DNA from 4 places in the Arhodomonas sp. AD133 genome. Region 1 is predicted to be linked to each of the others. Evidence: predicted binding sites of a transcription regulator. Region 1 holds the regulator's gene; each other region holds the start of a gene.

Region 1 (3,553 bases):
GTGGATCCTATCTCGGTCGGCGACATCCGCGAGGTCATCCGCCATCTCGCCGCACGCGGCATCGGCGTGCTGATCACCGACCACAACGTGCGCGAAACCCTCAGCGTGGTGGATCGCGCCTACATCCTCCACGCGGGAACGGTGATCGCCGAGGGTGATGCCGGGCAGGTGCTCGCCGACTCGCGGGTGAAACGAGTCTATCTGGGTGAAGACTTCCGGCTCTGAACTGCGGTAGCTCCGAAACGGATGCACCCGGCGCGGCTATTGCATTACGATGGCGTTGTACGAGCGCCGCACGCCAGGACCTGTCGATGTGTCCCGAGCGCGGCGCGCCGGGGCGGACATTCGTTCAGCGCTTGGATGGGCCGCAGTGTGAATGCGGATACAACAAGCTTACGCAGCCCCGAATCGCTCGTATCGGGGATCAGGGGCGCGGGGAGTGAAGTTTGGTTGGTCCCAAATGAACAACGGGCAACGCGGCCTGGGCGGATGTCCGACCCAACCCGAAGGGCCGGCGCGGCGTGTCCGCGACACGTCGACGGGCCCTCGCCCGTGGGGAATCCGACGGAACTGACATGAAACAATCTCTCCAGCTCCGGCTCGGCCAGCAACTGACCATGACACCGCAGCTCCAGCAGGCGATTCGCCTGCTCCAGCTGCCCACTCTGGAGTTGCGTGCCGAGATCCAGCAGGCGCTCGATTCCAACCTCATGCTCGAGACCGCCGACGAGCATGACACGTCCACGACGGAAGAGGCGCTGAACGACAGCTACACCGACGAGGATGCCGCTCACGAATCCTCCGAACCCGCCGAGACCACCGGCGATGACGGCAGTGAGCGCCTCAACGACGAGCTCCCCGTGGACAGCGGCTGGGACGACATCTATGACGGCACCACCACCTGGAGCCGCGGCGACCCCGAGCGCGAGGACAACGATCCGATTGCCCGACAGGCGGACGGCGCCGAGACCCTGCGCAACTATCTCACCTGGCAGGCGCAACTGGCCGGCCTGAGCAGCCGCGATCTGGCCATCGCCGAGACCGTTATCGACGCCGTGCGCGACGACGGGTACCTGGACAGCACCGTGGACGACCTGCTCGCCGCCATGCCGGCGGACTGGGAAGTCGCCCCCGAGGAGCTGACGACAGTGCTTACCCGCGTACAGCATTTCGACCCGGTGGGTGTTGCCGCCCGGGACCCGGGGGAATGTCTGCTGCTGCAACTCGCGCAGCTACCGGCGGACACACCGTGGCTCGAAGAGGCACGCACCCTCATCGACCGCTATCTCGACCTGCTCGTCGGCCGGCAGTATGCGCAACTCAAGCGCCGCATGCGTATCAACGGCGAGGCGTTGCAGGCGATCATCAACCTCATTCAGACGCTCGACCCGCATCCGGGCCTGCGTTACGGTCCCCAGAACACGGAGTACGTGATCCCGGACGTGTTCGTGCGCCGACTCGACGGACGCTGGCACGTGGAGATCAACCCGGACGCCTTTCCACGCATTCGCGTCAATCCCGAGTACGCCGCGCTCGTGCGCCGTGCCGACCGCAGCCGCGAGAACAGCATGATGCGCGAGCACCTCCAGGAAGCGCGCTGGCTGATCAAGAGTCTGCATTCGCGCAACGACACGCTCCTGCGGGTCGCCCGATTCATCGTCGACCATCAGCACGGTTTTCTGGAACGCGGCGACGAGGCGATGCAGCCCCTTGTCCTGCGCGAGGTCGCGGAGGCCGTGGAGATGCACGAGTCGACCATCTCGCGCATCACCAACCAGAAATACATGCACACGCCGCGCGGGACGTTCGAATTCAAGTATTTCTTCTCTTCCCATGTGCAGACCGCCGACGGCGGTGAATGCTCGGCGACTGCCATCCGCGCGCGCATCCGACGCCTCATCGCCGCGGAGGACGCCACACGGCCTCTCAGTGACAGCCGCATCGCCAGCATCCTCCGCGAAGAAGGCATCAACGTCGCCCGCCGAACGGTGGCGAAATACCGCGAGGCCATGTCCATCGCCTCGTCCACGGAGCGAAAGAGGCTCGCCTGAGAGCCTAAGGAGGTAGCATGCAGATCGACATCACCGGACATCATGTCGAGGTCACCAATTCGCTGCGCGACTACGTCAATGACAAGTTCGACAAACTCGAGCGCCACTTCGACAACGTCGTTGACGCGCACGTGATCCTGACCGTGGAGAAGCTGACCCAGAAGGCTGAGGCGACGATCGTGGTCAGCGGCGCGCGGCTGTTCGCCGACGCGACCGACGAAGACATGTACGCGGCGATCGACGCGCTGACGGATAAGCTCGACCGCCAGGTGGTCAAACACAAGGAAAAGCGCAGCGATCATCGTCGTACCGAAGGTCCGGTGAGTCAGGCGCTCGAGGAATGAGCTGACGCGGCGCGGACAGGAAGCCCGCGCCGGCGAATAACCGACGACACGCGGGCAAGCGCCCCGGCGCACGGATGCTCCCGCTGCCCCAGCGTGTCGCCTATGCTTTGGTTACCTGGTCTTTTACGAATACGAAGACTGGTAACGGCAATCCGGGGCCCGGGGCATCATGAACATCGCAGCAATGCTAACGCCCGAACGCGTGCGCTATCAGGCGCATGCCACCAGCAAGAAGCGCAGCCTGGAGCTGCTCGCCGAACTGCTTGGAGACACCGATGGCGAGCGGGGCACGCGCAGCGTCTTCGAGAGCCTCATCGGCCGCGAACGCCTCGGCAGTACCGGCCTCGGCCGCGGGGTCGCCCTGCCCCACGCCCGACTCGCGGGCCTGGAATCGCCGGTCGCTGCGCTGGTGAATCTCCACGAGGGCGTGAACTTCGACGCCATCGACCGTCAGCCGGTGGACCTTCTGTTCGCGTTGCTGGTCCCTGAGCACTCCACTGACGAGCACCTGCGCATCCTGGCCGCGCTCGCGGAGATGTTCAGCGACCCGGACTTCTGCCAGCACCTCCGCACCGCCGGCTCCGACCAGGCGCTCTACGAACAGGTCTGTCAACGTCTCGCCGACGGCGCAACGGTATGAGTGTGTCCGTGCGCCTCGACGCGCTCGCCGCGGCGCTCGGGGCGCGTGACTTCGGCGGCGCCGAGACGATCGAACTGCCCGTCGACGCCCCGCGTTGGTTCGGCGCCGCTGCGCCCCTGCGCCGATACGCGGCCGCCTCTGAGCAGACACCCGACATGCCGTGCGCCTGGATCACACAAGGGCCGCCGGAGCCACCCATCACCGCCCCCTGGCTGGCGGTGACCCTCGACGAAGCCGCCCTCACCTGGCGATTGCAACGGGCCCTGGACCGGCTTGCCGACGGAACCGGCATGCCCGGCACGCTGGTTCGCATCGGCAATCACGGTGTCGTGCTCACTGGCTCAGCCGGCAGCGGCAAGAGTCACGCCGCCCTGGAGCTGCTGCACCGCGGTCACGCGCTGGTCAGCGACGATCTCATCCGTCTGGAAACGGCCGGGAACCGCCTGACGGGGCGTGCACCCGAACAGGGACGAGGCCGGCTCGCCGTGCGACAACTCGGGATCATCGACGTCACGGCC
Region 2 (3,553 bases), on a different contig from region 1:
CGCGGTGGCGTTGGCGATCGAGCCAGCGACATGCCCGCAGCAGAGCGCGCACCAGCGCGAGGTGGGTTTGCGGGTGTGCCTCGGCCCACTCCCGGCGCACGCCGAGCACCTTCTCCTGACCGTTGTTCCAGATTCGATACCCGGAGGCCACCAGCACACCGGTTCCCCGGGAAACGGCCGCGCTGTTCCAGGGTTCACCGACACAGAAACCGTCGATGCGGCCATCCGCGAGATGCTCCCCCACCAGCGGCGGGGGCACCACGCGCAGTTCCACGTCCCGATCCGGGTCGACGCCGCCCGCCGCCAGCCAGTAGCGCAATAGGTAATGGTGGCTGGAGAACGGATACACACTCGCCAGGCGGGGGCGCCGTCGCGGCTGCTCGACGCGCAGGTACTCGGCTAGCGCGCGCGCCACGGCCTGGGGCGAACGGGGATCGACGGCCGCATACCGGCTCAGCCGGTCGGCGAGCTCGCGGGAGAGCGTGATGCCGTTGCCGTTGAGGCTGAGAGTCAGCGCCGTGGCAAGGCGTGCCCCGCCGCCTTCGAGTCCGAGATTGGCCGCGAGCACCATGGGGGCGAGAAGCTGGGCACCGTCGATCAACCCCGTGTGCAGATGGTCGCGCACCGCCGCCCAGGAACGAAGCGGCTGCAGGCGCACCGACAGCCCTTCGTCACGGAAGTAGCCATGTGCCGCCGCCACCGCCAGTGGCGCGCAGTCGGTCAACGGCACATAGCCGAGTGTGAGCGAGCCTCGCTCCAGGCGGTCAGTGGAACGCACGAAAGGCCAACCGGTGACCATGGACACCTCCCTCGTTCAGGCGCTGTGATTGCGTGGTGCGGCCGCGTCGATGAGCTCCCGGGCCACGGTGTAGAGCGAGCGCCGGCGATCCATCGCCGCCTTGCGCAGAATCTCGTAAGCCGCGGCCTCACCGATGCCGCGACGTTCCATGAGCAGGCACTTCGCCTGGTCGATGACTTTGCGCTCGGTCAGCGAGGTGTGGGCGCGCGCGAGCTCGCCGAGCACGCGCTGGTAGGCCTGGAACTGGGCCATCGCCACCTCCACCAGCGAGCGCACCAGCTCGGGCTCCAGCCCTTCGACGGCGTAGACGCTCACCCCGGCACGCGCGGCATCACGGGTGAGCTCGGTATCGGCCCGCTCGCTCATGACTACGGTCGGGCGCGGGTAGCGTCGGTTGGCCTGAGCGAGCTGCTCCAGGGTGTCGCGACTGGGGAGCTCGGCGTCCACGATCACTGCGTCCGGCTCCAGCGCGGCGACCTCGGCGTGCAGATCCTCGCCCTCGCTCAGGCGCCCCAACACCTCGTAGCCGGCGGCAACCAGCGCCTCATGGAGGCGCGATCCCCGATCCGGACTGGCATCCACCAACAGGACACGCACGGTCACCGTGCTTCCTCCATTCACCGGGCGAAACGTTGCCCTGCAGCACTGCATCATCCGTGCCGCCACACATGGCCCAGGCGCGGCGGTCTTGTGGGGCTCGCTATGCGCAGGCGTGCATTGTCGCGGTGCAATATTGCACCAGAATCGGACGACACCGCCGTCGCAAGACAACGCCAAGCAACCCCTCGAGCCCGGCACCAAGCGGCCTGCAGCAGTTGGCCCGGCAATTGCTACCAGGCTGGGTGACGTGGACCAGGCCCAAGTGGGTACGAGTGCGTCGAAACGACCGGACCGCAATGGCGCGGCCCGTCTCGGTTCGTGCATCGACCACAAGAGGGAACGGCCCATGGAACTGCGCAACAAGGCCACGCGCATCCGCCTGTTCGATTTCAAGACGCCGCAGATGCGCGCGTTTCACCTGAGCTGGCTCGCATTCCACCTGTGCTTCTTCGGGTGGTTCGGCATCGCCCCGCTGATGGCGGTGGTGCGGGAAGACCTGGATCTGTCGAAATCGCAGATCGGCTCCACCATCATCGCCTCGGTGGCCATTACCGTGCTCGTGCGGCTGATCATCGGCCCGCTATGCGACAAATTCGGCCCGCGCCGCACCTACACCTGGCTGCTGTGCCTGGGCGCCGTGCCGGTGATGGGCATCGGATTCGCCGACAGCTACGAGACCTTTCTGCTCGCGCGCCTTGCCATCGGCGCCATCGGTGCGTCGTTCGTCATTACCCAGTACCACACGTCGGTGATGTTCGCGCCCAACTGCGTGGGCACCGCCAACGCCACCACCGCGGGCTGGGGCAACCTCGGCGGCGGCACCACGCAGATCGTCATGCCCCTGGTGTTCGCCGGCGTCCTCATGTTCGGCGTCAGCGAGGCGGCTGGCTGGCGGCTGGCCATGGTGGTGCCCGGCCTGGTGCTGTTCGCCGTGGGCATCGCCTACTACTTCCTGACCCAGGACGCGCCGGACGGGAACTACGACGAGCTGCGCGCCAGGGGTCTGATTCCCGAGGCCAAAAACGAGCACAGCGCCCGCGGCAGCTTCAAGGTCGCCGCCAGCGACCCGCGCGTGTGGGCGCTGTTCGTGGTCTACGCCGCCTGTTTCGGCGTGGAGCTCACCATCAACAACATCGCCGCGCTGTACTTCTTCGACAGCTTCTCGCTGGACCTCGCCACCGCCGGGCTGATCGCCGGGCTGTTCGGCTTGATGAACCTGTTCGCCCGCACCCTCGGCGGTGTGTTCTCCGACCGCTTCGCGCGTCTCGGCGGCTTGAAGGGTCGCGTGCGGTGGCTGTTCATCGCGCTGCTGTGCGAAGGCGTGGCGCTCATCGTCTTCTCGCAGATGACGGTGCTCGCTCTGGCGATCGCCACGCTCATCGTCTTCAGCCTCTTCACCCAGATGTCCGAGGGCGCCACTTACGGTCTGGTGCCGTTCATGAACAAGAAGGCTCTGGGCGCCGTGGCAGGCATCGTCGGTGCCGGCGGCAACGCCGGCGCGGTAGCCGCGGGCTTCCTGTTCAAGGCCGAGAACCTTTCCTACGAGCAGGGCCTGCTCTATCTCGGCATTGCCGTCGTCGCCTGCTCGTTCTTCGCCTTCGCCGTGCGCTTCTCCCCCGAGGTACTGGCCGAAGAGGACCGCGCCTTCCGCGCGGCCTCCGCTGGCGAGGAATCGGCGACACCGGCCACCGCCTGAGCGGACATCACCCATAGCGGGGCGGCGGCATCGCCGCCCCTACGATCGGGAGATCACTGTCATGAAGGAACAACTGGTCGTCATCGGAAACGGCATGGCCGGTATCCGGACCGTCGAGGAGCTACTCAAGCTCGACCGCGACAAGTACGACATCACGGTCTTCGGCGCCGAGCCCCACGTGAACTACAACCGGATCCTGCTCTCACCGGTGCTCGCCGGCGAGAAAACCGTCGACGAGATCATCCTCAACACCCGTGAGTGGTACGAGGACAACGGCATCACGCTGCACACCGGCGACCCGGTGGAGCGCATCGAGCGCGGCCGGCGCCGCGTGGTCTCGGCGAGCGGCCGCGAGACGCCCTACGACCGCCTGCTACTCGCCACCGGCTCCAAGCCGTTCGTCCTGCCCGTGCCGGGCAACGACCTGCCCGGGGTGGTGGCCTTCCGCGACATCGGCG
Region 3 (3,553 bases), on a different contig from region 1:
TGCCTTCGCGTTTGCGTTGTCTCACTCGCTGGGGGCGTCCATGGAGCAGACCGGGATCCGGGGCCTCTCCTACAACGAGGCGCGCGGGCTGCTGGCGCACGAGCCCGCACCGGAGTAACCGCCGCGCCGCGCGTGCCCGCAGCGGCTATGTGAACAGGGCGCCCGAAGGCACCCTGTTCACGTGGGGCGATTTATCGCTTAATGCTGAGAGGGCTGCGGTGTGGTCGGCTTCGTCGCCGGCTCCGGGGTCTTGCGCCCGCGGGGCGGACGCTCACTCGGCTCGGTGCTGTCCGGGGCGATGAACTCCGGGTAGGCGGTCAGGCCGCACTCGCCGATATCCACGCCCTGGCGTTCCTCTTCCTCGCTCACGCGCAGGCCCATGGTCGCCTTGATCACGGCCCAGACAATCAGGCTGGCCGCGAAGACCCAGGCGAAGATGGTGACGATGCCGATGAGCTGGCCGACGATCGTGGCGCTGTCGTTGGACATGGGCACGGCGAGCAGGCCCCAGATGCCGATCGTACCGTGCGCGGAGATGGCACCCACCGGGTCGTCGATGTGCAGCTTGTCCAGTGCGACCACCGAGAGCACGACCAGGGCGCCGCCCACGCCGCCGATGGCCGCGGCGAGCAGCGGTGCCGGGGTCAACGGCTCGGCGGTGATGGCGACCAGGCCGGCGATGGCACCGTTGAGGACCATGGTGAGATCCGTTTTCCCGAACAGGGCCCGGGAGACGATTGCCGCGATCGCGGCGCCGCCGGCAGCGGCCATGTTGGTGTTGACGAACACCCGGGCGACGGCGTTGGCCTCGGCCACGTCGGAGACCTTGAGCTCCGAGCCGCCGTTGAAGCCGAACCAGCCGAGCCACAGGATGAACGTGCCGAGGGTCGCCAGCGGCAGGTTGGCGCCCGGGATGGCGCGCACCTGCCCCTTCGGTCCGTACTTCCCGTGGCGCGCGCCGAGCAGCAGTACGCCGGCGAGTGCCGCGGCGGCACCGGCGAGATGCACCACACCGGAGCCGGCGAAGTCCTGGAAGCCGAGCTGGTCGAGGAAGCCACCGCCCCACTTCCAGTAACCCTGCACCGGGTAGATGAAACCGGTCATGACCACGGCGAAGGCGAGGAACGCCCAGAGCTTCATGCGCTCGGCCACCGCGCCGGAAACGATGGACATGGCCGTGGCGACGAACACCACCTGGAAGAAGAAGTCGGAAAGCACCGAGTAATAAAGCTCGCCGCTGCTGGCGAGCACGGCCTCGGTAGTGTGATCGGCGCCGATGAGAAAGCCCAGGCCGGGGAACACGGCGCTGTCGGAGCCACCGTACATGATCTGGTAGCCCACCAGCATGTACATCACACAGGCGATGGCATAGAGCGCGACGTTCTTGGTCAGGATCTCGGCGGTATTCTTGGCGCGCACCAGCCCCGCTTCGAGCATGGCGAAGCCCGCCGCCATCCACATCACCAGCGCGCCCGAGACGAGGAAATAAAAGGTATCCAGCGCGTAGCTGAGTTGTGTAACCGCGTCCATTGGCTGCTCCGTGGTAACGAGTGATCGGTGTACGTTCGCTGGGAACGATGGACTCGCACCGCTGAAGCAGTCTCTGTGCCAAGGCGGAAAATAGTTTTTTAACAGTAAGTTACGGGATTCCGGATGGTGCCGGAGTGCACCGCATTGGGGCGCTGCACCAAGCGGGCACCACATCGGTGCGACGGCGGTGCACCACATTCACGCCTGGTTCAGTGGCGAGCGGCTATGCTTTGTGGTCTTGGCGGTCTGCGCGAGGGCGAAGCCCATGCGTTTGCCGGTATCGGGCTGCGGGCCACATCTGCGAGCGGCCATGATCGCGGTATTACTGGGGGCCGGGCTCTCCGGTTGCCACTATGCCGTGTCGCACTCCTATGGCATCGGCTACTACGGTGGTCACGGCAGCGGTTACCACGGTCATATCAAGTACCGGTTCAGTGACCATGGCTACTATCGCTACGGACACAAGTACCGCTACCACCACCGTTTCGGGCATCGGCACCACCACTGGTAGCCCGGCAGGGGGACGCTTTACGCGTCCCCGGCGAGTGCTTGATCCAGGTCCGCGGTAAGGTCCTCCACGTCCTCGATGCCAACCGACAGCCGGATCAGCCCGTCCTCGATCCCCAGACGCCGGCGTGTTTCCGCCGGAATGGAGGCGTGGGTCATGATGCCGGGATGCTCGATGAGGCTCTCCACCCCGCCCAGGCTCTCGGCGAGCGAGAAGATACGGCAGCGTTCGAGCATGCGGCGTGCCCCGTCCTCTCCACCGCGGATGACCGCCGAGACCATTCCCCCGAAGTCATTCATCTGCCGGTCGGCGAGCTCATGCTGGGGATGGTTCTCCAGACCCGGGTAGATGACCCGTTCCACCTGCGGGTGGCGGTTCAGCCAGTCGGCGATGGTGCGGGCGTTCGCGCAGTGTTGGCGCATGCGAAGCGCCAGGGTCTTGGCGCCACGCATGGCGAGGAAACTGTCGAACGGCCCCGCGATGGCCCCGGCCGCGTTCTGGATGTAGCCCAGGCGGTCGGCGAGCTCGGTGTCGTTGCCCACTACCGCGACGCCGCCGACCACGTCCGAGTGCCCGCCGATGTATTTCGTCGCCGAGTGCACCACCACGTCGAAGCCGAAATCCAGCGGCTGCTGCAGGACGGGCGTGGCGAAGGTGTTGTCCATCACCGCGATCAGGCCGTGGTCCCGTGCGAAGGCCGCCACGCGTTCCAGGTCCACCAGCTTGAGCAGCGGGTTGGTGGGGGATTCCACCCAGATCATGCGTGTGTTCTCCCGCACCGCGGCAGCCATGGCGTCCGCGTCGGTGAGGTCCACGAAGCTGAACTCGAGCCCTGCCGAGCGCCGGCGCACGTTCTCGAACAGCCGATAGGAGCCGCCGTAGAGATCGTCCATGGCAATGACGTGGCTACCGTGATCCAGCAGCTCGAGTACGCTCGCCGTTGCCGCCATGCCGGAGGCGAAGGCGAACCCTGCGCGCCCGTTCTCCAGGTCCGCCACACAGCGTTCGTAGGCGAGACGGGTGGGGTTGCTGGTACGCGAGTAGTCGAACCCCTGATGGTGGCCGGGGCTCGACTGTACGTAGGTGGAGGTGGCGAAGATGGGCGTCATGATGGCGCCGGTGCCCGGGTCCGGAGTCTGGCCCGCATGAATGCCCCGCGTGGCCAGGCCGTAGCGTCGATCGTCGTCGGTCATTGTCGATATCTCAGTCGGTCTTGCGCCGTAGGTAATTGAGCAGGTCGATCTGTGTGATCAGGCCGTGGAAGTGATCGCCCTCGGTGACGATGGCGACGTGACCGGCCTTGAAGATGGCGAGTACGTCATCGAGGCTCGCGCGTACATCCACCTTCTCCAGTTGGGTGATCATGGCTTCGCGTACCGGCGAACGGAAGTGATCAACGTGGCCGTAGACGGCGAGCAGCAAGTCCGACTCGTCGACAATGCCCACGACCCGGTCGTTGTCCATGACCGGTAGCTGGGAGACATCGTAGAGCTTCATGCGTGCATACGCTGTGGT
Region 4 (3,553 bases), on a different contig from region 1:
GGACGGCCCCGGCCATGAACCGGGCGCTCACGTGCTCGTAGACGCCGTCGGTGGCGAGCACGAAGACGTCGCCCTCCTCCACCGGCAGCGGCAGGTAGTCGATCTCCACCTGGTCGTCCACGCCCAGGGCGTTGCGCAGATAGCTCTCCTCGCGGGAGACCCACAACCGATGGTCCTCGGTGAGCTGCTCCAGCGCGCCGCCCTGCAGGCGGTACACCCGCGCGTCGCCCACGTGGAAAACGTGCGCCGTGGTCGACTTGATGACCAGGGCGCTCAGCGTGCAGACGTAGCCCCGATCCTTGTCGTAGCGGTACTGACTGCGCCGGGTCTGGGCGTACAGCCACGAGTTGGTCGCCATGAGCACGCGCTGCGCGGACTGCTTCACCGACCAGGCGTCCGACGTGCAGAAGTAGTCCTCCAGGAAGCTCCGCACGGCGGTCTCGCTCGCGACGTGGCTCACGTCGCTGCTGCTGATGCCGTCCGCCAGCGCGATGGCCACACCTTTCGAGCCGAGCTGGGGCGGCTTCGGCACGTACGCGCCGTGGAAATCCTGATTGCGCGCCTTACGGCCCTTCTCGGAGCTCTGCCCGACGGATACCACCAGCTGCCCCGGCATGCCCTGCTCCCGAGCGGAATTCACGGCGGATCGATCGCGGCCGTCCCTACACGACCGGGCCCCGCCCTCCCACCGAGGCCGGGGCCCGGTTCTCACGCGCGGATCACGCGAGCTGACGCTTGGGCGCAGTGCGCACGTGCGTCGAGTACAGCGTGAGCCCGGTCAGCGAGAGGCCGCCGACGATGTTGCCCAACACGGTGGGGATCTCGTTCCAGAAGATGTAATCGCCGATGGAGAACGCGCCGCCGAGCATCAGCCCCAGCGGGAACAGGAACATGTTCACCACGGAGTGCTCGAAGCCGAGGAAGAAGAAGACCATGATCGGCATCCACATGGCGATGACCTTGCCCGGTACCGTGGTGGAAATCAGCGCGCCGACCACCCCGAGCGAGACCATCCAGTTACACAGCGCCCCCCGGATGAACAGCGTCAGCCAGCCGCCAGCGCCGTGCTCGGCATAGCCGACGGTGCGGCTCTCGCCGATGGTGGCCACCACCTGGCCGACCTTGCTCACCGGCGCGTCGAAGCCGTACGTGAAGTTGATCGCCATGATGACGGCCACCGTCATGGCGCCGAGGAAATTGCCGACGAACACCTTGCCCCAGTTCTCGAACACGCGCCCCAGGGTGACCCCCGGCCGGCGGTCCAGCCACGCCAGCGGCGTCAGCACGAACACGCCGGTGAGCAGGTCGAAGCCCAGCAGGTACAGCATGCAAAAGCCGACCGGGAACAGCGCCGCCCCGATGATGGGGTGGCCGGTCTGCACGTTGATGGTGACCGCGAACACCACCGCGAGCGCCAGGATAGCGCCGGCCATGTAGGCCCGGATCACCGCGTCGCGGGTGGACATGAAGATCTTGGATTCCCCGGCGTCCACCATCTTGGTGACGAATTCGGTGGGTTGTAAGTACGACATAATGCTCTTCCTTATTGGTGTACACGCTTGCCCTCGCTCCGCCGGTCAGGGGCACCTTCGCCCGCCTGCCAAGCGCCGCCGGCGGCGCGGCACTGTGAACGTCCGCGCTACCAGCGCTTGTAGGGCAGGAACTTGCCGGTCATCGTGATCTGGACACGGTCGCCCTTGGGGTCCTCGACCCGATCCACGTCCAGCGTGAAGTCGATGGCGCTCATGATCCCGTCGCCGAACTTCTCGTGGACGATCTGCTTGACCGACTCGCCGTAGACCATGCCGATCTCCTTGAAGCGGTAGACCAGCGGATCCGTCATCAACGCCTCGCCCTGCTGGGCCTTGGTGGGGCATTCGGTGAGCGCCCGGATCACGTCCTTGCCGAGCCCGAGCACCTCCCCGAGCGCCCGGGCCTGGTCGTCGGTCATGCTGTGCTCGCCCAGGCAGGTGGCGCACACGAATACCGGCGAGCAGCCCACCTGCTCGGCGATCGCCTCCCAGGTCATCCGCCTGGTCGCCTTGGCTTCGAGAACGGCCTCCCGCATCTGGCTCTTGGTCATGGTCAACCCCCTGTGACAGTGCTGCGTGGCTGGCGCGTGCCTGTCGTCGTCGGGCCGAATGGAGCGCTCCCCGCTTCGGCCGATCAGGATTCCGTGCCCGGCACTCCCGGCGGTCACTGCCGAACGCCATCGCTTGCATGGATTTCCACCGCCCGCCGCCCCCTCGGGGCGGCCAAAGCGGATCGGAGAAGCGCAACACGAGCTAAGCGAATACCGTGCCAACGAACAAATCACGCAAAATCAATCGGTTACACAACCATCGGAGAGCCACCCCTGATGCACCGCACCAAGCCAGTGCGAACACCAACAGCGTTGGTGCGCCCTCGAATCCATAACGGAATCGTCATCCACGCAGTGGCAACCGATCCCTAGCCGCAGGCGAAATGAGGCAATAAGCTGGGCCCATAAGCCGACAGCCATCGGCAAGAGTCACGACAACTACTGAGGAGATGGAGACATGCAGACGAAACCCTTCCTGACGCTGACGGACGTCAACGCCATCCTCGACGCCGCCCAGCGCGAGGCCGAGACCAACGGCTGGGCCGTAACCATCGCCGTGGCCGACGACGGCGGCCACCTCCTAGGCCTCCGCCGCCTCGACGGCGCCGCGCCCATGACCCCCTCCATCGCCAGCGAAAAGGCCCGCGCCGCCGCCCTGGGCCGCAAGAACACCCAGGTGTTCGAGGAGATGATCAACGGCGGCCGCAACGCCTTCCTCTCCGCCCCCATGGACGGACTGATGTCCGGCGGCGTGCCCGTAATGGCCAACGGCCAGGTCGCCGGCACGGTGGGCGTGTCAGGCGTGAAACCGGATCAGGATGTGCAGGTTGCTGAGGCGGGGGTTGCTGCGATTGGTTAGGGTGAGGTTGTGATGTGCACCGCTAGCCCCACGGTCGCGACAACTCGTGGGGCTAACACGCTAGAACCGCTCGCGAAGGCACTCTTCCCGTATCGGCTGAATGAACATAGATGCAATGCCATTCGCCGATGATGTAGGCGCCAACCTTTTCCTAATCAGTGGGTTGACGAACCCAAGTTACATGACCGCTAACGTCGCAGGAGCTTCTGCACGCAAATCCGCACATTGCTCAGGTAGCACGACGTTTCACGTCGCTCTACAGAGAGACCGGCATTCTGGGCAAGCGCCCGGGGCCGATGCGTGAAACGGATATTGTCGTCTACACGCGGGCGGCTCCGGGCGCTTCCAGAGTTATTGCAGTGAAATTGAATACTCCGTCTGCGAGCCAACGCCATGTGCTGAGTATCCGCACTCGTCCTCGTCGCAGAACTTGACGCGCACTTTCAGCAGATACTCGCCGGTAGCAGTCGCTTTCCAGACGATCTCGGGCGCAGTCGCGGACCACGCACCATTGCGCTCGTCAAATAGCACCGGCTTCCCCTCCGGATCATAGAGGAAGAGCTGCAGGCGCTCATCGACCGCTGCGCCGTCCTCGGTCGTCGTGATCTGGC

Evidence for each region. The regulator sigma-54, encoded in region 1, starts transcription at its own class of promoters, with help from an activator protein. The targets are predictions, from matches to a motif close to TGGCANGNTNCNTGCTT.
Region 2: ACPEES_RS19845 (NarK family nitrate/nitrite MFS transporter) is a predicted target of sigma-54. The motif match lies at 1,616-1,632, and genes of this name have one in related genera.
Region 3: ACPEES_RS18970 (ammonium transporter) is a predicted target of sigma-54. The motif match lies at 1,595-1,611, and genes of this name have one in related genera.
Region 4: cynS (cyanase) is a predicted target of sigma-54. The motif match lies at 2,288-2,304, and genes of this name have one in related genera.

The regions. Positions count from the first base shown of each region.
Region 1 covers NZ_JBNAZM010000034.1:1,907-5,459, reverse strand. The annotation lists gene lptB (LPS export ABC transporter ATP-binding protein) at 1-225, shown strand, start outside; gene ACPEES_RS16400 (RNA polymerase factor sigma-54) at 576-2,051, shown strand; gene hpf (ribosome hibernation-promoting factor, HPF/YfiA family) at 2,069-2,395, shown strand; gene ptsN (PTS IIA-like nitrogen regulatory protein PtsN) at 2,565-3,035, shown strand; gene ACPEES_RS16385 (hypothetical protein) at 3,032-3,553, shown strand, end outside.
Region 2 covers NZ_JBNAZM010000054.1:2,109-5,661, reverse strand. The annotation lists gene ACPEES_RS19855 (CmpA/NrtA family ABC transporter substrate-binding protein) at 1-799, opposite strand, end outside; gene ACPEES_RS19850 (ANTAR domain-containing response regulator) at 815-1,402, opposite strand; gene ACPEES_RS19845 (NarK family nitrate/nitrite MFS transporter) at 1,746-3,095, shown strand; gene nirB (nitrite reductase large subunit NirB) at 3,157-3,553, shown strand, end outside.
Region 3 covers NZ_JBNAZM010000046.1:27,517-31,069, reverse strand. The annotation lists gene ACPEES_RS18975 (DUF2452 domain-containing protein) at 1-118, shown strand, start outside; gene ACPEES_RS18970 (ammonium transporter) at 199-1,530, opposite strand; gene ACPEES_RS18965 (hypothetical protein) at 1,841-2,041, shown strand; gene ACPEES_RS18960 (cystathionine gamma-synthase) at 2,059-3,231, opposite strand; gene ACPEES_RS18955 (pyridoxal-phosphate dependent enzyme) at 3,242-3,553, opposite strand, start outside.
Region 4 covers NZ_JBNAZM010000002.1:2,011-5,563, reverse strand. The annotation lists gene ACPEES_RS01485 (protein kinase domain-containing protein) at 1-616, opposite strand, end outside; gene ACPEES_RS01480 (formate/nitrite transporter family protein) at 720-1,532, opposite strand; gene cynS (cyanase) at 1,640-2,089, opposite strand; gene ACPEES_RS01470 (GlcG/HbpS family heme-binding protein) at 2,541-2,942, shown strand; gene ACPEES_RS01465 (PKD domain-containing protein) at 3,294-3,553, opposite strand, start outside.